Regions from separate parts of the Variovorax boronicumulans genome, predicted to be linked through region 2. Evidence: riboswitches for the same ligand, from Rfam matches in the RefSeq annotation. Region 2 holds a riboswitch; the other holds the start of a gene.
What was found. A riboswitch is a leader RNA that binds a small molecule or an ion and turns the genes downstream of it on or off. The one in region 2 is predicted to bind cobalamin.
Positions count from the first base shown of each region.

Region 1: another riboswitch for cobalamin. It lies ahead of VHAB30_RS07205 (TonB-dependent receptor); the one in region 2 lies ahead of VHAB30_RS11630 (TonB-dependent receptor domain-containing protein).

Region 1 covers NZ_BKDH01000001.1:1,598,932-1,609,446, reverse strand. The annotation lists gene cobN (cobaltochelatase subunit CobN) at 1-2,469, opposite strand, end outside; gene cobW (cobalamin biosynthesis protein CobW) at 2,474-3,538, opposite strand; gene VHAB30_RS07215 (energy-coupling factor ABC transporter permease) at 3,653-4,330, opposite strand; gene VHAB30_RS07210 (PepSY domain-containing protein) at 4,404-5,942, opposite strand; gene VHAB30_RS07205 (TonB-dependent receptor) at 5,953-7,977, opposite strand; cobalamin riboswitch at 8,268-8,549, opposite strand; gene VHAB30_RS07200 (hypothetical protein) at 8,631-8,852, opposite strand; gene VHAB30_RS07195 (hypothetical protein) at 9,004-9,411, shown strand; gene VHAB30_RS07190 (EI24 domain-containing protein) at 9,381-10,259, opposite strand; gene ybaL (YbaL family putative K(+) efflux transporter) at 10,365-10,515, opposite strand, start outside.
Region 2 covers NZ_BKDH01000001.1:2,537,892-2,548,406, reverse strand. The annotation lists gene VHAB30_RS11670 (malonate--CoA ligase) at 1-853, shown strand, start outside; gene VHAB30_RS11665 (phenylacetaldoxime dehydratase family protein) at 875-1,939, opposite strand; gene VHAB30_RS11660 (carbon-nitrogen hydrolase family protein) at 1,960-2,964, opposite strand; gene VHAB30_RS11655 (AraC-like ligand-binding domain-containing protein) at 3,144-4,109, shown strand; gene VHAB30_RS11650 (universal stress protein) at 4,155-4,580, opposite strand; gene VHAB30_RS11645 (sulfite exporter TauE/SafE family protein) at 4,654-5,481, opposite strand; gene VHAB30_RS11640 (cell division protein ZapA) at 5,774-6,109, opposite strand; gene VHAB30_RS11635 (hypothetical protein) at 6,106-6,333, opposite strand; cobalamin riboswitch at 6,478-6,717, shown strand; gene VHAB30_RS11630 (TonB-dependent receptor domain-containing protein) at 6,790-8,739, shown strand; gene VHAB30_RS11625 (cobyrinate a,c-diamide synthase) at 8,724-10,121, shown strand; gene VHAB30_RS11620 (bifunctional adenosylcobinamide kinase/adenosylcobinamide-phosphate guanylyltransferase) at 10,108-10,515, shown strand, end outside.

The DNA.
Region 1 (10,515 bases), 940 kb from region 2:
GTGCGCGATGCGGCCCATCACGGCAGCGGTGCACGGCAGTCCGGCCGGACAGGCGTCCACTTCGAGCAGCTGCTGCGCCAGCAGCTCCAGCCGCTCGCGCGTGTCGCCCTGGTGGCGCCAGGCCTCGTCGCTCACCGCAGCCAAGAGCGCGGGCCGTGCGCCCTGCCAGGGCTTCGCTGCGTCGATGTCGAGCGGGTCGAAGGCGTCGCCGGGCAGCAGGTCCGCCGCGAGCGCGCCGAGCAGCCCGGCGTTCTCGCCCGCGCCGTCGCCGGCCGGAAAGCGCGCGAGCGCGAGCAGCGTGTCGCGCCGCAGCCGATCGCGTGGCGAATCGCCGAACACATGCAGGCCGTCACGGATCTGGGTTTCTTTCAGCTCGCACAGGTAGGCATCGACACGCGCCAGCACGGCATCGTCTTCCGCGCCCGGCAGGCCCAGCTCTTCGACCAGGTGCTGGGCGCGCACGGTCGCGAGGATTTGCGCGCGCAGCACCTTGGCGCGGCGCGCGTCGACCAGCAGCGCGTCGTAGTACTCGTCGACCTGCCGCTCCAGGTCCTGCAGCGGGCCGTGGTTCTCGGCGCGCGTGAGCGGCGGCATCAGGTGGTCGACGATCACGGCCTGCGTGCGGCGCTTGGCCTGCGCGCCCTCGCCGGGGTCGTTGACGATGAAGGGGTACACGTTGGGCAGCGGCCCGAGGATGGCGTCGGGCCAGCAGGTGGCCGAAAGCGCGAGGCTCTTGCCCGGCAGCCATTCGAGGTTGCCGTGCTTGCCGACGTGGACGACCGCGTCGATGGCGAACACGTCGCGCAGCCAGAAATAGAACGCGAGGTAGCTGTGCGGCGGCACCAGCTCGGCGTCGTGGTAGCTCGCGTAGTCGGCCAGGCCCAGCGGGCCGAGGGCGCGTGCCGGCTGGATGCCGACGAACACGCGGCCCAGCCGCAGCCCGGCGATCATGAAGCGGCCCTGGCGCAGCATCGGGTCGTTTTCGGGCGGGCCCCATTGCGCGTCGATGGCGGCGGCCATGCCCTCGGGCAACGCCGCCAGGCGGGCGCGGTAGTCGGCGAGCGCGTAGCTCTGCCACGCGGGCCGCGCGGCCCACTGCGCGGAATCGTTGGCGATGCCCTCCTGCAGCGTGCGCATCAGCGCGTCGCCGTCCGCGGGCAGCGTGTCGAGCGTGTAGCCCTCGGCCTGCATCGTGCGCAGGATGGCCATCACCGAGGCCGGCGTGTCCAGCCCCACGCCACTGCCGATGCGGCCTTCGCTGCCGGGGTAGTTCGCGAGGATGAGCGCGACGCGCTTCTCGTCGGCGCGCAGGCGGCGCAGGCTGCACCAGCGGCGCGCGAGTTCGGCCACGAAGGCGATGCGGTCGGGCTCGGGCCGGTAGCCGACCACCTCGGTCTGCGTGAGTTCGCAGCGGTGCGACAGGCCCTTGAAGCTCACGGCACGCGTGACGATGCGCCCGTCCATCTCGGGCAGGGCAATCTGCATCGCGATGTCGCGCGGGCGCAGGCCCTGGCTGTCGGCCAGCCAGTCTTCGCGGTTGCCGCCGCTCACGATCACCTGCAGCACGGGGGCGTCGCCTGCCAGTGCCATGGGCTCGCCGCTTTCGCCCGAAGCGCCCTGCCCCAACGCGGCGAAGGCGGTGGTGTTGAGCACCAGCTGCACGCCGTGCTCGGTGCACAGCGCGCGCAGTGCAGAGAGGCACAGCGGGTCTTTCAGCGAATCGAGCGCCACGGGCAGCGGGTTCAGTCCTTGCGCATGCAGCGCGGCGGCCAGCGCATCGAAGGCCTCGGTGTTGCCCGACAGCAGGTGCGAGCGGTAGAACACCAGTGCCACCACGGGCGCGTTCGCATGCCAGCCGGCGCGCAGGTCGTCGATGCCTGCGACCGTGTGCGTCGCGTCCATGCCGCCCGGCACATGCAGCGCCACCTGCGGCAGGCTGCGCGGCGGCAGGGGCGCCTCGCCGTGGCCCAGGCCATGGAAGGCCACCGCGCGCAGGAACTGCGCCGCGTTGCCCGCACCGCCCGAGCGCAGGTACTGCCACAACTGCCGGCTCACGCCGCGCGCCGCGGTGCCGCGCGCGAGCAGGTCTTCGTCTTCCTGCAGGTCGCCCGAGAACATCGCAAGCTGCTGGCCCTGGCGCTTCGCAAGCTTTTCGAGCTGCTGCAGCCCGTAGGCCCAGGCCGATTCGGCCCCCAGGTGATCGACCACCACCACGCGCGCATGCCGCAGCACCTCGTCGACGTACAGGTCGAGCGACGCGGGCTGGCGCAGGTGCATGAGGTTGGCCAGCCGCAGCGAGGGGTAGCCGGGGTCGGTGGCCGCCAGCGCCGTGCGCGCGGCGGCGAGCAGCGCGAGCGTGGTGTCGGCCGAGCTGAGCACCACGATGTCGCCCGGCGTCTGGTCGAGCCGGGTGACGACGCTCGGATCGTCCTCGACGAAGCGGCCGGGCTGGGTGCTCAGCAGGTGCATGCGGTCAGGCGGGAACGGCCGCCACGCCTTCCAGTGCCTTGCGCAACGCGCCTTCGTCCAGGTCTTCGCCGATGAACACGAGCCGCGTGCGCTGCGCCTCGCCATCGCGCCAGCGGCGGTCGAAGTGGTGGTCGAAGCGGCGGCCCACGCCCTGCACCAGCAGGCGCATCGGCTTGTGCGGCACGGCGACGAAGCCCTTCACGCGGTAGATGGTGTGCTGCTCGACCAGCGCGGTCAGCACGGCGATGAGACCGTCGCGGTCCACGGGCGGCAGCTCGATCACGAGCGAATCGAACTCGTCGTGGTCGTGGTCCTCCTCGTGGTCGTGGTGGCTCTCGCGCAGGTGGATGGTGCTTTCGGCGGCGCGGCCCTGGCCCAGCAGCAGCGCGAGCGGCAGCTTGCCTTCGGTGGCGCCGACGATCTTCACCTCGGGCGGCAGTTCTTCGCGCACCAGCGCCTCGACCTGCGCGCGCGCGGCGGCGTCCATGAGGTCGGTCTTGTTGAGCACCACGAGGTCGGCGGCCGAGAGCTGGTCTTCGAACAGCTCGTGCAGCGGCGATTCGTGGTCCAGGTTGGGGTCGGCGCGGCGCTGCACGTCGACCTGCGCGGGGTTCGCGGCGAACTGGCCCGACGCGGCGGCGGGGCCGTCGACCACGGTGACCACCGAATCGACGGTGAAGATGTTCGCGATGTCGGGCCACTGGAAGGCCTGCACCAGCGGCTTGGGCAGCGCCAGGCCCGAGGTCTCGATGAGCACGGCGTCGATCTGGTCGCGCCGCTCGGCCAGCTGCAGCATCACGGGCAGGAACTCTTCCTGCACGGTGCAGCAGACGCAGCCGTTGGCGAGTTCGTACAGCGCACCTTCGCGCTCGTTGCCTTCGTCGTCGCAGCCGATGCCGCAACCGCGCAGGATGTCGCCGTCGATGCCGAGTTCGCCGAACTCGTTGACCACCACCGCGATGCGGCGGCCCTCGGCATTGCCGAGGATGTGGCGCAGCAGCGTGGTCTTGCCGCTGCCGAGGAAGCCCGTGACGATGGTGACGGGGATCTTGGCGTTGCTTTGTGTCATGGAATGGGTGCTTTCAGGCGCGCAAGGCGCACGGGGAATCGGGCGCGCGGCGCGTGCGTGGCGCACGCGCCGGCGAACGGCACGCCCTCTTCAACGAGGGGCTGCCGGCGCGAATCAGACGGCGCTGTACAGGCGGCGCTCGACCAGGGCCGTGCCCTGCAGGCGGCGCCAGGCCTTGGCCGCGGCCAGCACGCCCAGGTCGACCAGCGGCTCGACCAGCACGACCGTCATGTAGGCCGCGCCGAAGCTGGCGATCTGGCCCAGGTTCTCGAGGCCCGTGCCGCGACCGTAGAGCGCCCAGAAGCCGACCCACACCACGATGCCGCCCTGGTAGGCCACCGACAGCTTGAAGGCCTGCTGGTAGCTGATGTCCACGTAGGCCATGTTGGCGGGAATGATGCGGCGGGCCAGCGCGGCGGTCGCGAACAGCGGCACGAGCAGGGTCGTGACGTTCATGCCGTACTGCGGCAGGTCGGGCGGTGCGAAGAACAGGCTCTGGATGAGCAAGCCGCCGGCCAGGCCGATGGCCGCGGGCGCGAGCCCGAAGAGAAGCATCAGCGTGGTGCCCAGGATCAGGTGCACCTCGGACACGCCCACGGGATGGTGCGGGAACACCTCGAAGAAGCAGAACACCAGCATCACGGTGAAGACCGAGCGCAGCAGCAGGCCGATGGGGCCGTCCTTGCGCAAGGTGTCGAAGGCGACCTTGCCTGTGTAAGCCAGTGCAGCCGCCCCCGTGGCATAGCTGAGGAAGATCTTGGATCCGTCGACGAGTCCGGGTTCGATGTGCATCGCGCACCTCCTGAAATGCACCGAAGTGCGAAAGTTGATTGTTGGGGGATGGACTGGCTTGCGCAAGTCCCCGTCATGAAACCCGGGAGCCTTGCAGCCCCCGTTGAACAGGCGAAGGCCCTGGCTTGCGCCGCAGCCGCCGCCAGCCGATCACCACGCCGCTCGCCGAAGCGACGACGCCGATGACCGACAGGAACCACATCACCAGGTCCCAGGCCGGTCGGTACTGGATGAGCCAGGGAAAGTCGAGGCTGTGCGCGGCATTGAAGAGCCAGCGGCGCAGCCGCGCGTTGCGGTCGTTGCTGCCGGCCACCTGGCCGCTCGTCGGGTCGATGTAGAGCCAGCTGCGCGCGGCGTCGTCGAACTCGAGCCGCCACACGGGCAGCACGCGCGTGCGGTGGTGGCCGTACCAGTGGAAGTCTTCCTGCGTCTGCAAGGTGGCCTGCGTGATCGCGGCGCCGGGGCGCAGGCGGGCGGCGGCGCGCACGATGTCTTCGCGGGCGATGGCGGCTGGTGCACCGGTCGCGGCATCGACCACCTGCACGCGGGCCTGCGCATCGCGCAGTTGCAGCAGCGGCTTGCCGTCGAACCCCATCAGCAGCGCCTCGCGCGGTGCGCCCGCGCCCTCGCCTACCGGCACCACGGCCGGCGGCCAGGGGAACGGCGATGCACCGGTGCCCGTGTAGCGCGCCATCGCGGCCGCATCGGCCGGCGCGCGCTGGAACCAGCCGTTGGGGTTCATCGAGAGCCAGCCGCTCACGATCCAGGTCAGCACGAAGAAGCCGCCGATGAGCCCGGCGATGTGGTGCCAGGCCATCCAGCCGGTGTACGGCGTGACCGCGCCGCTGCGAAAGCGCCGCCGCAGCCGGATGCGCAGGATGCCGATGACGATGCCCGTCACGGCCGAGACGATGCAGGCGGCCGACAGCCACACGACCACGTCGTGCCACAGCGGCGGATCGGCGCGCAGCGGCGTGAAGTAGATCCAGTGCGGCACGGCGCCCAGCCAGTTCCAGAAGCGCTCGGCGCGCGTGGTGTCGCGCACCACCTCGCCGGTGCGCGAGGACACGTACAGCTCGGTGCCCGCCGCGTCGCAGACTTCGATGCGGTGCAGCGGGCGCAATGGGTTCAGGCCTTGCGGCACGGTCCACTGGTCGCGCTCCAGCGTCTCGGCCCAGCGCGCGCCGGGCTGCGCGGAGAAGTCGCGGGCGATGGCCTCGGCCTGCGCGGCATCGACCGGGCCGAGCACACGGCCGTCGCGCGCGGACACGGCATGCCGCCCGCCGCGCGCATCGACGATGCGCCACACGGGCTGCGCGTCGGCGCCGGCCTGCATCTCCAGCGCCATGCGCCGGGGCGGCTGCGTGCGAACCGCGGGCGGCAGCGCCTCGAGCGCGACAGACGGCGCGACCACCGCCTGTTCGAAGCGCACCGGGGCGAGCCCCGCGAGCCGCTCTTCGTCCGTGAGGTTCGGGTACCCCACGTACATCATGACCACGCCCGAGACGAACCACATGACGAACAGCAGGCAGCCGCCGATGCCCAGCCATCGGTGCGTCCAGTACAGCGCCCGCCGAAGCGGGGGCCATGCGCGTTGCCATGCGGTGCTCATGATTCCGCGCTCAGAAGGTCACGAACGCCGACAGTTCGAACGAACGCGGACGGCCCAGCAGCCACTGGTTGCCGCCGTTCGAGAACGAGACCGGGTACTTGCGGTCGGCCAGGTTGTAGGCGCGCAGCGCGAGCTTGAGCGACGGGTTCGCCTGCCAGCTCACGCCCGCGTCGGCCACGGTGTAGGAGCCGATGCGGCGCGTGTTGGCCGCATCGACCTGCCGCGCGCCGACGTGGCGCACACCGAGTTCGGCCTCCCACTGCGGCAGGAAGCGCCAGTGCAGCCACAGGTTGGCAGCCACCTGGGGCACGCCGGCGGGCGTGTTGCCCGCGCGCGAGACCAGCGACTTGCCGACCGCCTCGTTGAAGTCGTCATAGCGCGCGCGCAGCCGCGCGGCGTTGGCTTCGAGGCGCAGCGTGGAGGTCAGCGCCAGGTCGAGCGTGGCCTCGATGCCTTCGGACGACTGCTTGCCGATCTGCTGCACGACGGTCGGGTCGTTCGCGTCGCGCGACAGCAGCTTGGTCTTCTCGATGCGGTAGGCGGCCACGCTCCAGGCGCCACGGCCCTCGGCCAGCTGGCGCTTGTAGCCCACCTCGACCTGCTTGCCGACGCTGAGCTCGAACGGCACCTGCGTGGCCGAGGTGCTGATGAGCCCGGTGAGCGGATCGGCCGCGCGCGCCACCTGTGCATAGAACGACTGCGCGGCGTCGGGCGCGTAGACCACGCCGAGGCGGCCCGTGGCGTACTCGAAGGTCTTGTCCAGGCGCGGGGCGCGGTTCTGCGGGTCGGTGCGCACGATCTTCGCGTGGTCCCAGCGCAGGCTGCCGACCACCGACCAGTGTTCGTTGAAGGCCAGCTTGTCTTCGGCGAAGAAGGCGTAGGTGCTGGTCTTCGTCTTGTAGCGCGGCAGGTAGGGCGTGGGCGAAGCGTAGGTGCCGGGGTTGAAGACGAAGGCATCGACCACCGAGCGCCCGCCGTAGGGCGTGTCGCTCGAATTCAGGAAGTCGATGCGGTTGGCGTCGAAGCCCACGAGCACCTGGTTCTTCAGGCCGAACAGCGCGTGCTTGAAGGTGGCGTCGGTGCGGTTGCCGATCTGCTCCTGGTCGTGGCCGATCTCCAGGTAGTCGCCGCGCGTCACGCGGTTCGTGGTGGCGCTGTAGGTGTAGGTTTCGCTGTCGCGCCAGTGGCGTTTGCTGTCCAGGCGGTACAGCTGGTTGCGCACGGTGACGGCGTCGTTGGGCGTCCACTGCGCATCGAGGCGGGTCCAGCGGTCGCGGTACTTGACCTCGGCGTCGTCCAGGTTGTAGTTCTGTTCGCGGTTCAGGCTGCTCAGGCGGCCATTGACGAGCGGCACGCCGAAGTAGCGCTGCGGCGTCTGGCGGCCCTCGTCGTGCGAGAGCGTGAACTGCAGCCGCGGCGACACATCGAGCCGCACCGCGCCGCCCACCGCCAGGCTCTCGGCCTCGCCGCGCCGCATGAAGCCATCGGTTTTCCGGTGGCTGATGTCGAGGCGGTACGAGAGCATGTCGTTGATCGCCCCGCCGCTGCCGAAGGCGACCTGGCGCGTGGCGTCGGAGCCCACGGTCACGAGCGCCTCGTTGCGGATCGGGCCGCGCGTGGGCTTCTTGGGCACCACGTTGATCGCGCCGCCGATCGCGCCCTCGCCGAACATCACCGAGGCGGCGCCGCGCAGCACCTCGATGCGGTCGGTCGACCAGGTGTCGAACGGGAAGGTGACGGTGCCTGCGCCCACGTACAGGCGCGTGCCGTCGTACAGCTGCATCACCGAGCCGTGGCCGTTGAAGCCGCGTGCCGACAGCGACGAGCCGCCATTGCCCGGCGCGGGCGAGCCCGTGATGCCGGTGGCGCGGCTCGCGGCCTCGACCACCGAGACGTCGCCACGCGCGCGGATCGCATCGCCAGTGAGCACCTCGATGCTGGCCGGCGTTTCGAGCGGCGTGAGGCCCAGGCGGCTGCCGGTCTGCGTGGGTTCGTCCAGGGCCAGCGGCGTGTGGCGGCTGGCTTCGACCTGCACGGGCGTGAGGCTGGGGCGACCGGTTGTGTCGCCCGATTGGGCCAGGGCGGGCCCGCAAGCGAGGCCGAGCCCCAGTGAAAGACCTGAAAGACCCGAAAGGCGCGCCCGTTGCAGGGGCGGGCCCGAGCGATCGCGCGGCGGCGATGCAATGCGATTCATCCGACTTCTCCTCCGGCCCGCGTCCCCGCAGGCTCCTGACCGATCGCGGACGCCGAGGGAGAAGAGACGAGGGGCGGTGCCGTTTCGCGCGAGGGAAAAGCGGCAGGCCCGGACACGCACTCCCGCAGCATCCGAAGGCGGTTGCGAAGGCCGGTATCCGGGCTCGCGGAGTGCGTCGGGTGCAATGCATGCACCTCGGCGCCGAAGCCCTCGCCTTCCCACGCCGAAGCGCAGTGGCTGCCCGGGCGAAGAATCGCCGGGACCTGAGGGTGTCGATGTCCGCTGACCGTTGCGGGGGCAGCGCAGGAATGGAAGGGTCGTTCAAAAAAACGACGCCTCGCACCTGCTTCCCGTTTAACCCCGCCGCCAATCCTGTGACTGGTCGTGCAGGGCACCTTCGAACCGTGGGGTGTTGGACGACACCGGTGTGAACCAATGTTTCCAACCGCCGGGATTATAGGGAGCGCCCTGCGGCAACGCCCTTGCGGGCCCCGTCAGACGGGCTTGCCGTCGGGCCCGAACAGCCGCCGCAGCACCGCCACGCCGGCCACCAGTGCATTCGAATACGTGGCGTAGGGCTCGTGGGCGGCTTCGAGCGGCATGTACACATGGGTGGAGTCGCCGGGCGAGCCGTCCACGGCCTCCATCAGCACCCAGTAGAACTCCCCTTCTTCCAGTTCGTGGACGGTGAGTGCGATGTCTCTCGGCGAAGGCATGACGGTCAGAGAAATGAAACAGGGAATGAACCCGCCTTTGAACGGGCAAGGGGCTGGCGCGGTTGTCAGTACTAGGGCTTCTCCTACAGTGCATGGACGCCGCGCGGCCTAATGTTAGGGGTGGGGAGTTGCATCAGAACAAGGAGTCAGCATGAAACATTTCACGCTTGAACCCAACATGCGCGCCGCCTTCGGTGGCGCGTTCTACCCGACCGGTTACTCCCTGGTGATGTTTCCGAGCGTCGAAGACGCCAGCCGCATCGGCCACGGGCTGATCGCGAAAGGCATCGTGAGCGGCGACGAGGTCTACCTGATACCGGCCGAAACCGTCCTGGCGGAAATCGCGCCGACCGTGCATGCCTCGCACAGTCCCCTGCCCTCCGCCGGCACCGACGGCGACACGGTGCGCGCCTTCATCCAGCTGGCCCACGAAGGCCACACGGGCCTGCTGATCCGCACCAAGGACGGCGCCATCGCCGAGCGCGTGATGGAACTGGTGCGTACCGTGCCCTACTCGATCGCCGAGCGTTATCGCACGCTGGTGATCGAGGATCTTTGAACGCCGGCCGAAGCGTCGGTCAAGGCGTCGGTGTCAGCCCGGCGCTGTGCCTCCATACCTCGGCAGCCGAGGTGGCAGGTGCCTGCGCCCAGCAAGGCGGGCAGCAGCAGATTCACCACCGGCACGAGCGCCAGCAGCAGGATCAGAACGCCGAACGCCACCATCGCACCGCGCTGGCGACGCACGACCTGCATGCGCTCCTCGCCGTTCGCAATGCCGGCGAGCGCGGGCGCCAGCAGGAAGCGCACGTTGAGGTAGGCGAGCAGCAGGAACAGCAGCACGCCGTTGATCACCGGCACCAGCAGGCACAGCAGCATCCCCAGGCTCGCGCCCAGCCAGGGCCCCAGCCATCCGCGCACGCCGACCAGCAAGCCCGAGGACTCGGGCCGTGACTGCAGCAGCGCCGGGTAGCGCGCCTGCACGCGCTCGCGCACCGGGCCCAACACCACCCAGCGCAACGCCAGCCGGATGGTGGCGACGATGACGCCGACGTACATCACCACCAGCACCACGACCGTGAGCAGCGCCGCATAGAGCAGCAACATCGCCAGCGCAGGGGCGATGCCCGCCATGCCCGCGATGCTCCCCCCACTGCCTCCCGTGCCGGGCAGCAGGCCGAGCACCGCCCCGCCCATCACGATGAAGACCGACACCACCCCGGCCGCCGTTCCGATCGGCTGGAAGTGGCGGTAGAGCACCCAGCTCCACACCGTGAAGACCAGCAGGCACAGGCCCGCGGAACGCAGCGCGATGCCGGGGCGCAGGCTGGAGCGGAAGGCCAGCGCGAGGCAGACCAGGGACTCGCGCACCGCGCCGAGCAACGAATGCCATCGGGCTTTCAGTGACATGGGATCAGAAAAAGGAGAAATCGATGAAATGTGCGGGCGCATGCCTTGGCCGAGGAACGGGCTCCTCGGCCGACGCGCGCTGCAACAGGAGGAATCGACCGGCCCTCAGGCCGGCACCGCCATCGCGGCGGCGCGCTGCACCACATCGCGGGCCATGGCCTGGGCGAGTTCCTGTTCGCCCAGGAACACCTTCGCGTCGGTTTCGGCGGCCAGCAGGCGGGCTTCCTGCTCGTTGTGGCTGCGCACCACGGTCTGG
Region 2 (10,515 bases):
CAAGATCATCTGGTTCTCGAAGTTCGACCCCAAGCGCATCGTCGCCAAGCTGCCCGAGGCCACCGTGTTCATGGGCGTGCCCACGCTCTATGTGCGCCTGCTGGCCGAACCGGGCCTCACGCGCGAGGCGGTGCGCACGATGCGCCTCTTCGTCGCGGGCTCGGCGCCGCTGCTCATCGAAACGTTTGACGAATGGCGCGAGCGCACCGGCCACACCATCCTCGAGCGCTACGGCATGAGCGAGACCGCCATGCTCACGTCCAACCCGTACGACACCGCCAAGGGCGAGCGTCGCGGCGGCACCGTCGGCTTCGCGCTGCCCGGTGTGCAACTGCGCGTGCGCGACGACGAGGGCAAGGACCTGCCGGTCGACGAGATCGGAGGCATCCAGGTGAAGGGCCCCAACGTGTTCGCGGGCTACTGGCGCATGCCCGAGAAGACGAAGGAAGAGTTCACCGCCGACGGCTTCTTCAAGACCGGCGACGTGGGCAAGATCGATGCGCGCGGCTACATCACCATCGTCGGACGCAGCAAAGATTTGATCATCAGCGGCGGCTACAACGTCTACCCGGCCGAGATCGAGGGCTACATCAACGAGATGGCCGGCGTGGCCGAAAGCGCCGTCATCGGCGTGCCGCACCCCGACTTCGGCGAGGTGGGCGTGGCCATCGTGATCCCCAAGGGCGGCGCCACGATCGACGCCGACGCCATCGTGGCCGAGCTCAAGGCCAAGCTGGCGAACTTCAAGATCCCGAAGCGCTGCTTCGTCGTGCCGGAGCTGCCGCGCAACACGATGGGCAAGGTGCAGAAGGCGCTGCTGCGGGCGGAGCACAAGGGGCTGTTCGCAGCCTGAGCGCCGCCGCGCGCCCGGGCTTCAGGCGGCGGGCGCGAGCCCGTTCATCAGCCCGCTGCGCGCGTGGCAGTTGATGTACTCGTAGCTTTGCTCGTCGGCCTTCAGCACCGACACCTCGTGGTACAGGCGCAGGCGCAGCTCGAAGTTCAGCGCCTGTACATAGCGCATGAAGCTGCCGAAGATCGCGACGTGTGTCGGGTGCGACTCGGCCCAGCGCTCCATGTCGGCCAGCGAGCGCCAGTAGCTCAGGCCGAAGGACTTCTGCAGCGGTGCACCGTGCGCGTCGAGGTGGTGCATGAAGCGGTTGCTGTAGCAGCCGATGGGCAGGCCCTGGTCGCGCAGGAAGTCCATGCCTTGGCGTAGCACCGGGGCCATGTCTTCCAGGTAGCGCTGGCGTTCCTGGCCGGTGGTCTCGGTCCATTCCTGGCCCGAACGGATCATCGCGAGGTGCGTGTGGCCCGCGATGCGCACGCGCTGGCCTGACGCAGGCGTGCCGGCGATCACCGCGCGCGTGCCCGAAGGCGCGAGCGCGTCGGCCTGCGCGAGCGGGAGTCGATCGCGCATCGACCCCCAGTAGCCGTGCTCCTGCAGTTCGCCGCTCACACCGCCCATCACCACGCCGATGCCCTCGAGGCGGTCGGGCGTGCTGAACAGGGTCTCGAAGTGCGCAGCACGCGGGGATGCGATTTCGCGGAAGTAGCCGAGGCCTTCATGCAAGCGCTCGTCGGCGTTCCACCAGGCCTCGACGGCGGGCGTGGCACACCAGCGCGCGAACGCCGCTGCATCGCGCCAGTAGGCGATCGCGATCAGGTTGTCGTACCCGTCGGCGTCGACGCAGTGGGCCAGGTCGTAGTGACCGGGGCCGTCGGGCAGGGCGAAGTCGCGGGCGATCTTCAGGAGCGCGGCGCAGGCCCGACCCTGCATCGCCGGGCCGCGCGACTGCACACCGAAATAGCCCATCACGACCTGGGTCGTCGTCACGGGCGCGCGCGCCGACCAGCCGGGGTAGGGTGGCGTGTGATCGTCTGCCACGCGGCGCTCGCGGGTGCGCGGGCAGCGCAGGTGCTCGGGGATGGCCGATTCCATGGTGCGGCTCCGTGGTCGGCTCAGGCCACGACCGGCTCGGGCACGCTGCCCTCAGGCTCCGGCGTGAGCTGCACCACCACGGGCGTGCGCCGCGTCTTGTTCAGCAGCAACTGCGTGACGTCGGGCCGCGAATAGTGACCGCTCGGATCGGCCGCCGCCTTGGCGAGCGCGATCATGCCGAGGTCGATGTCGGCGACCACCAGGCCTTCGGCGTCTTCGGCCAGCGGCGTGCCCAGTGGCGAACCGTCCGGGCCGTAGATGCGCGCATGCCCGCCGCCGACGCCCAGCATCTGCCGCTTGCCGTCGTCGGTGCACATCAGCTCGCTCATCGCCTTCGACACCGTGGCGCAGGGCGCGATGACGAAGCAGCCGCCCTCGACCGCATACACCTGGCTCGCGGCGTTGTTGACCTCATAGCCCAGCGCGTAGGCCGCGCCGCGGTAGAGCGAAAAGCTCGGCCACGCGCCGCAGTGGATCTGCTCGTTCTGCGCATACATCGCGTACTTGCTCAGAGGCTGCAGGTGCTCCCAGCAGCACAGCGAGCCGATGTTGCCCAGCGGCGTCTGGACCACGTGCAGGTCGGCGCCATCGCCTTCGCCGAACACGGTGCGTTCCACGTGCGTGGGCTTGAGCTTGCGGCGCGTCTGCACGGTGCGGCCCTGGTCGTCGATCAGCGCCTGCGCGATGTACAGGCTGCCTGCCGCTTTCTCGCTGTAGCCGAGCGAGAGCCAGATCTTGTGCTGGCGCGCCGCCGCCTGCAGGCGTTCGAACTCGGGCGAGCCGATGAGCAGCGAGTTGTCGTGGTAGCGCTGCACGAACTGCATGCCCCAGGCCGGCGAATCGAGCCAGACCCACCACGGGTAGCCCGGGACCCAGGTCTCGGGAAAGGCGATGAGCTGCACGCCCTGTTTCGCGGCCTGCGCCATCAGGTCGATGGTCTTGTCGATGGTGGCGTCGAGGTCGAGGAAAACAGGCGCGGCCTGCACGGCGGCGACGCGGAGCTGGGGGTGGACGGTGGTCGGCATGGGGTGTTCTCCAGGGGGCAATGAACGTAACGAAATCCCCACTGTGCGCACCGGGTTTGCGCGGTGGCATGCGGGTTGCATGAAGCGTAAATTCGCGCCGCCGGAACGCCTTGACCCGGATTGGCGGCGTTCTTGTTCCAGCGTTGCATGTGCCTTGCGAAGGCCTTCCGAGGACCCCGATGACCCCCTTGCTCAGCACCGATGCCGTCCCGCGCGACCAGCGGCTCGCGTACTGGACCGACATGATCTGCAACGTCTACGTGCAGCTCGAATGCGACGCGGTGCGCACCGGCGAGGGCGGCGATTTCGAGGGCAGCATCCGCCAGCACGCGCTGCCCGGCCTCGGCATGTCGGTCGTGACCTCGCGGGCGCAGAAGGTGATGCGCACGCCGGGCCACATCGCGGCATCGAGCGACGACTGCTTTCTCGTGAGCATCCAGGCGCGCGGGCGGGGCGTGGTGCGCCAGGACGGGCGCGACGCCGTGCTCGGCGCCGGCGACTTCGCGCTGTACGACAGCACGCGGCCTTACCAGCTGCTGTTCGACCAGCCCTTCGAGCAGATCGTGCTCAAGCTGCCCGGCGAGCGGCTGCGCAGCGAACTGCGCGACACCGAAGCGCTCACGGCCACCACGGTGTCAGGGCGCGAGGGCGCGGGGCACCTGCTGCTGGGCATGATCCGCACGCTGCGCGAGGACTTCGACGCGCTGCAGCCGGCCTCGGCGCTGGCGGTGGCCCATGGCGTGCAGAACATCCTCGTGGCCGGCCTGCAGACGCTGCCCGCCGCGCACGCACCGGCGCTCAGCAAGCTCACGGCGTACCACCTCGCGCGCGTGAAGCAGCGCATCGACGAGCAGCTGGCCGATCCGACGCTGTCGGTGGGCACGCTGGCGGCGCAGCTGGGCATGTCGGTGAGCCACATCCACCGCGTGTTCAAGAGCGAGCCGCTGACGCCCTCGCAGTACATCTGGGAGCGCCGGCTCGACGCGTGCAGCCGCGACCTGCTGGAGCCGCGCCTGGCGGGGCGGCCCGTGGGGGAGATCGCGTACGGGAGGGGGTTCAACGACGCGGCGCATTTCAGCCGCGCGTTTCGCGAGCGCTTCGGATGTTCGCCGCGCGAATGGCGGCAGCAGCGCTCGCCGCAATGACCGCGGCCACGGCGCATCGGCCGTCGCCGGGGTGACTGGGGCTGCTTACTGGACCAGCAACACCGAGATGTCGGTCTCGGCCACGACCTTGGTCGCGACCGAACCCATCAGCGCGCGGCCCAGGATGCCGTGGCCGTGCGTGCCCAGCACGATCAGCTCGGCCTTCGATTCGGTGGCCGACTTGAGGATTTCCTCGGCCGCGTGGCCGTGGCGCGCATCGGCAGTGAAGTTGGCCACGCCTTTCTCGGCGAACCAGGCCTTCACCGGGTCGAGCACCTTGGCGTTTTCCTCGGCGTAGTACTCGGTGACGATTTCCTTGCTCAGGTGGCGCGCCACGTGGCCGGAGATGCCGGTGCAGACATTGACCACCACCAGCTCATGGCCGTCCACGAACATGGCGCGGTTGGCGAGCAGGTAATTGAGGGCCTTTTGCGTGTAGGCGCTGCCGTCGACTGCAATGAGGATTTTCATGGCTTTCCTTCTACGACTGTGAACAAGTGCCGCATAGGATGGCACAGGAAAGCCACGGGGTGTTTGATATGCCTCAGCCCCGCAGGCCCTTCCAGAGCATGTAGGCGGCCAGCAGGTACAGGATGCTCGCGAACACGCGCTTGAGCTTCTTCACCGGCAGGCTGTGCGCGGCCCTGGCGCCCAGCGGCGCGGTGAACACGCTGCAGGCCGCGATCACCACGAGCGCGGGCAGCCAGATGTAGCCGAAGGCGCCGGCCGGCAGGCCCTGCACCGACTGGCCGCTGAGCACATAGCCGAGCACGTTGGCTACGGCGATCGGAAAGCCCAGCGCCGCACTGGTCGCCACCGCGTTGTGGATCGCCACGTTGCACCAGGTCATGAACGGCACGCTGATGAAGCCGCCGCCCGCGCCCACCAGGCCCGAGATGAAGCCGATGGTGCCGCCCGCCGCGAGCTGGCCGCCGGTGCCGGGCATCTGGCGCGTGGGCTTGGGCTTCTTGTCGAGGAACATCTGCGTGGCCGAGAAGCCCACGAACAGCGCGAAGAAGATGGCCAGCGCCGTGCCCTTGAGCAGTGCGAACACGCCCAGGCTGCCCGCGAGGCTGCCGATGACGATGCCGGGGGCCAGGCGCTGCACGATGTCCCAGCGCACCGCGCCGCGCTTGTGGTGCGCGCGCACGCTGGACACCGACGTGAAGATGATCGTCGCCATCGAGGTGGCGATCGCCATCTTCACCGCCAGGTCGGCCGGCACACCGCGCTGGCCCATGATGATCGTGATGAACGGCACCATCAGCATGCCGCCGCCGATGCCCAGCAGGCCGGCGAGGAAACCGGTGCCCAGGCCGAGCGCGGCGAGTTCGGCGATCAGGAGCGGGTCGAGCAGGGCAGCGAGGTTCACGGGAGGATGGGGAAAGAACGAGCGGCTGAAAAAGCAACGGCCCCGTGCGGTGAAGCAGGGGGCCGTGGCGGGAAAAGGTGTCTGCAGATGGTGTGCCGGACCCGCATCCTGAACCAGGGTTCAGGTGGGCGAGGGCAGCAGGACTTCGGGTTCATCTGACGCGAGATGATCACGCCCGTCAAGCGATGTACCAAGCCCGGCTCCGGAGAGCATTGGAACAAGGAAATATTAAGCCCGACACGTCTGCAGACAAAACGGATTTTACGCCCCGGATGTGCCGGGCCGCGTGCCCTCAGAGCAAATGTCCATCGCCCGCCAGGGCCTGATCGAGTCTCTGAATGAGCTGGGCGGCCTTCGGGTCGGTGTCGGCGGCGGTTTCTTCCGTGGTGCTGGCAGCGACGGGGGCTGGTGCGGCGGCAGCAGCAGCCTGCTGGGCCGCGAGATCGAAAGCCAGGTTCAGCGAGGCGAGCACGGCGATGCGGTCGCGTGCCTTCACCTTGCCCGCGTCGCGGATCTTGCACATGGCCGCGTCCACGCGGTCGACGGCTTCGCGCAGTTGCGCTTCGCCGCCGTCGGGACAGCCGAGCAAATAGCTCTGGCCCATGATCTGTACTTCAATCTGCTTCATGCGTGATGGGAATCTTCGGAAGGGGGTTCGGCCGGCAGCCGTTCGAGCAGGGCATCGAGGCGGGTGCGGGCCGCGGCGAGCCGCGACTTCAGGCCGTCGCGTTCACGCGTGAGCGCATCGACCTGTTCCTGCAGCAGCGCGTTGGTGCGCTGCACCTCTTCGTGACGCACGAGCAGGCGTTCCACACGCTCGGCGATCTGGTCGATGGGGCTGGAGGCGGGCATGGTTGGCGATTGTAGTTTCCCGGGAATTCGGAACATCCGGCGCACCGCGCGGGGCGCGCACCGGAGGTGGCCGAGATTCTGGGGCCTGCGCCGCCCGCGATCAAACCCGGTGTGGTGTGCGCGCCCCGTGGGCGCCCCGTGGGCCTAAAATCTCGCCCGTTGGTGCTCGCGGCGTGGTTCGCACGGCGCAGTTCAACGGGAAGCAGGAGTGGACGCCCCCCGGGGCCGAAGCCGCCTGCGCTGCCCCCGCAACGGTCAAGCAGACGACGCCGCAACGCGTCACCCCTTTCCATCCAGCCACTGGGCGCCCTGAAACAGGTGCCTGGGAAGGCGGCAAAGGGTCGATCTGCCAGCCCGGATACCGGCCAACAAGGCGGCTGCCGCATCGGCAGCCATGACGCCCATGGCGCCGGCGGGGAAGCCGGCCAGGGCATAGAAGTTCGTTCGGTTCACCCCATGATTTCCTGTGTTTCCCTCTCCAGCGGCCGCGCCAGCGTGCGCCGCAACCGTCCCGCGTGCCTGCCGCTGACGCTCGCCCTGGCCTCGGCCTTCGGCGGCCTGGCCCTGGTGCCGCTGGCCGCGCAGGCGCAAGTTGCAGCAGCATCTGCCACGCTCGACGAAACCGTCGTCACCGCCAACCGCACGCCGCAGGCGCTGTCGGACCTGGTGGGCGATGTCTCCATCATCGACCGCAAGACCATCGAGCGCAGCGGCGCGACCGGCGTGGCCGACGTGCTGGCGCGCCTGCCGGGCATGGAGATCTCGCGCAGCGGCGGCGTGGGCAACGCCACCAGCGTGTTCATCCGCGGCGCCGAATCGCGCTTCACCGCGGTCTACCTCGATGGCGTGCGCATCGATTCGCAATCGACCGGCGGCGCCGGCTGGGAGGGCATTCCGCTCGCGCAGATCGACCGCATCGAAGTGCTGCGCGGCCCGGCCGCCGCCGTGTACGGCTCGGACGCCGTGGGCGGCGTGATCCAGCTCTTCACCAAGCGCGGCGAGGAGGGCGTGTCGCCCTACGCCGTCATCGGCTTCGGCAGCCACGGCCTGCGCAAGATCGAAGGCGGCGTGAGCGGCAAGTCGGGCCTGCTCGACTACTCGTTCGGCGTGGCGCATGAGGAAAGCAAGGGCTTCAACATCCAGCCGATCGCCAAGCGCACGCCCTCGAAGGACGGCTTCACCAACCCCGACCGCGACGGCTACCGCAGCACTTCGGGCAACCTGAAGCTGGGCTTCCAGATCACGCCCGACCAGCGCATCGACGCCACCTTGCTCACCAGCAACACCGAGGCGGCCTACGACCCGTCGGTGAGCTTTCGCACCAAGCCGCCGATCACCTTCCGCAACGACGTGTCGACCAACGAGCTGCGCACCGCCGGCCTGACCTGGTCGGCCAAGTGGAACGACATCTACAGCACCCGCCTGCAGGTGACCGATTCGCAGACCGTCTACAAGACCCAGCCCTCGTTCTATCGCACCGAAACCCGCCTGCGCGGCTACCTGTTCCAGAACGAATTCCGTTTCGGCGCCCACCTGGTGACCGCCACGCTCGAGCGCCGCGAAGACGCGCTCGAGAACGCGCCGACCACCTCGGCCAAGCTGTTCTCGCGCGACCGCTCGCAGAACGCCGCCGCGCTGGGCTACGGCTACGTGAAGGGCCCGCATTCGCTGCAGCTGCATGTGCGCCACGACGACGACAGCGAGTTCGGCGGCAAGACCACCGGCAGCGCCGCCTACGGCTACGCGATCACGCCGAGCCTGCGCGCCACGGTGTCGGCCGGCACCGCGTTCCGCGCGCCCACGCTCTACCAGCGCTTCAGCGAGTACGGCCTGGCGAGCCTGCAGCCCGAATCGAGCCGCAACGTCGAGCTGGGCCTGCAGTACACGGCCGGCGCCACGCAGGCCGGCATCGTGCTGTACCGCAACCGCGTGCAGAACCTGATCGTGTTCGACGGCAGCGCCAAGGGTTGCCAGTCGTCGTTCGGCTGCTACGCCAGCACGGCGCGCGCACGCTACCAGGGCGTGACGCTCACGGGCGGCCACCGCATCGGCGACGTCACGCTGCGCGCCTCGCTCGACTACCAGGACCCGCGCGACCTCGCCACCGACCACCTGCTGGCACGCCGCGCACGGGCCCACGGCACGCTGGGCGCCGACTGGCGCATCGCCGGCTGGACGCTGGGCGCCGAGCTCCAGAGCTCGGGCAAGCGCTACGACGACGCGGCCAACACCGTCAAGCTCGGCGGCTACACGCTGCTGAACCTGTCGGCCAGCACGCAGATCACGCGCGACCTGAACCTGGTGGCGCGCGTGGACAATGTGGGCGACAAGGACTACCAGTTCGCACGGCTCTACGCCACCGGGGGCCGCACCGCGTACGTCGGACTCAAGTGGACTCCGCAGTAAACACCCGCCGCTCCTCGCCCGGCGCAGCCGTCACCTGCGCCGCGGTGCTCGTGGCCGCGCCGGCCTCGGGGCAGGGCAAGACCACGGTCGCGGCCGCGCTCGCGCGGCTGCACGTGCGCCAGGGCCGCCGCGTGCGGGCCTTCAAGTGCGGGCCCGACTTCCTCGATCCCCACTGGCTCGCGCTGGCCACCGGCGCGCCGGTGCATTCGCTCGACCTGTGGATGACCGGCGAGGCCGACTGCCGCGCGCGCCTGCATGCCGCCGCGAGCGAGGCCGACCTGGTGATCGTCGAAGGCGTGATGGGGCTGTTCGACGGCACGCCCAGCGCGGCCGAGCTGGCCGAGCGCCTGGGCCTGCCGGTGCTGGCCGTGATCGACGCGCAGGCCATGACCGGCACCTTCGGCGCGCTGGCCTACGGCCTGCAGAACTTCCGCCCGGGCCTGCCCTGGGCCGGCGTGCTCGCCAACCGCGTGGCCGGCGAGCGCCATGCCGACATGCTGAAGGACGCCTTGCGCGAGCCCGGCGACTGGCTCGGCGCCTTGCCGCGCAGCGCCGAGTTCGCGCTGCCCGAACGCCACCTGGGGCTGGTCGGCGCCGCCGAACTCGGCGATGCGATGGTGCGGCTTGATGCCGCGGCCGACGTGCTTGCCGCCACGCCGCTGGGGCAGCGCGCGCCCGGGCAGCTGCCGCAGGTGCGCTTCGAGCCCGTGCCGGCCGCGCCCATCGCGCCGCTGCTGGCCGGACGCACCATCGCCATCGCGCGCGACACGGCGTTCTCGTTCATCTACCCGGCCAACCTCGAGGTGCTCGAAGCCCTCGGCGCGCGGCTTGCGTTCTTCTCGCCGCTGGCCGACGAGCCGCTGCCGCCCTGCGACGCCGCCTGGCTGCCCGGCGGCTACCCCGAACTGCACGCGGCCGTGCTGTCGGCCAGCGACCGGCTGCGGCTCTCGCTCGCCAACCACGTCACGGCCGGCAAGCCGATCTGGGCCGAATGCGGCGGCATGATGGCGCTGTTCGACGAACTCGCCACGCGCGACGACGCCGAGCCGACCGACGTGCACCGCCTCTGGGGCGTGCTGCCGGGGCGGGCCGTCATGCAGAAGCGGCTGGCCGGCCTGGGCCCGCAGCAGCTCGACCTGGGCGCGCATGCCTTGCGCGGCCACACCTTCCACTACTCGCGCTGCGAGACGCCGCTCGCGCCCGCCGCGCGCACCGTCGGCACGCGCGGCGGCGAGGCGCTGTACGTGCACGGCCCCGTGCGCGCGAGCTACTTCCATGCGTGGTTCGCGTCCAGCCCGGAAGCGACCGCGCGGCTCTTCAGCGCCATGCCCCTCGAACTCGACAGCCACGCCGCACAGGCGCTCCCCGATGCCCCTCACTGAGCACGAATTCATCCTCGGCGGCCAGAAAAGCGGCAAGTCGCGCCGCGCCGAACAGCGCGCGGCCGACTGGCTGGCGTCCGGGCCTGCATCGCGCCGCGCGGTGCTGATCGCCACCGCGCAAGCCCACGACGACGAGATGCGCGAGCGCATCGCGCGCCACCAGGCCGACCGCGCCGAGCGCGTGCCCGGCCTGCAGACAATCGAGGAGCCGATCGAGCTGGGGCGCGCCATCGTCACGCAGAGCGCGCCCGACACGCTCGTGGTGGTCGACTGCCTCACGCTGTGGCTCACCAACCTGCTGATGCCGCTGCGCACCGAAGGCGCCGCCGTGGTCACACGCACGCCCTCGGCGCACGCCACGCTGCTGCTCATCGCGCTGCGCGAGGCGCGCGGG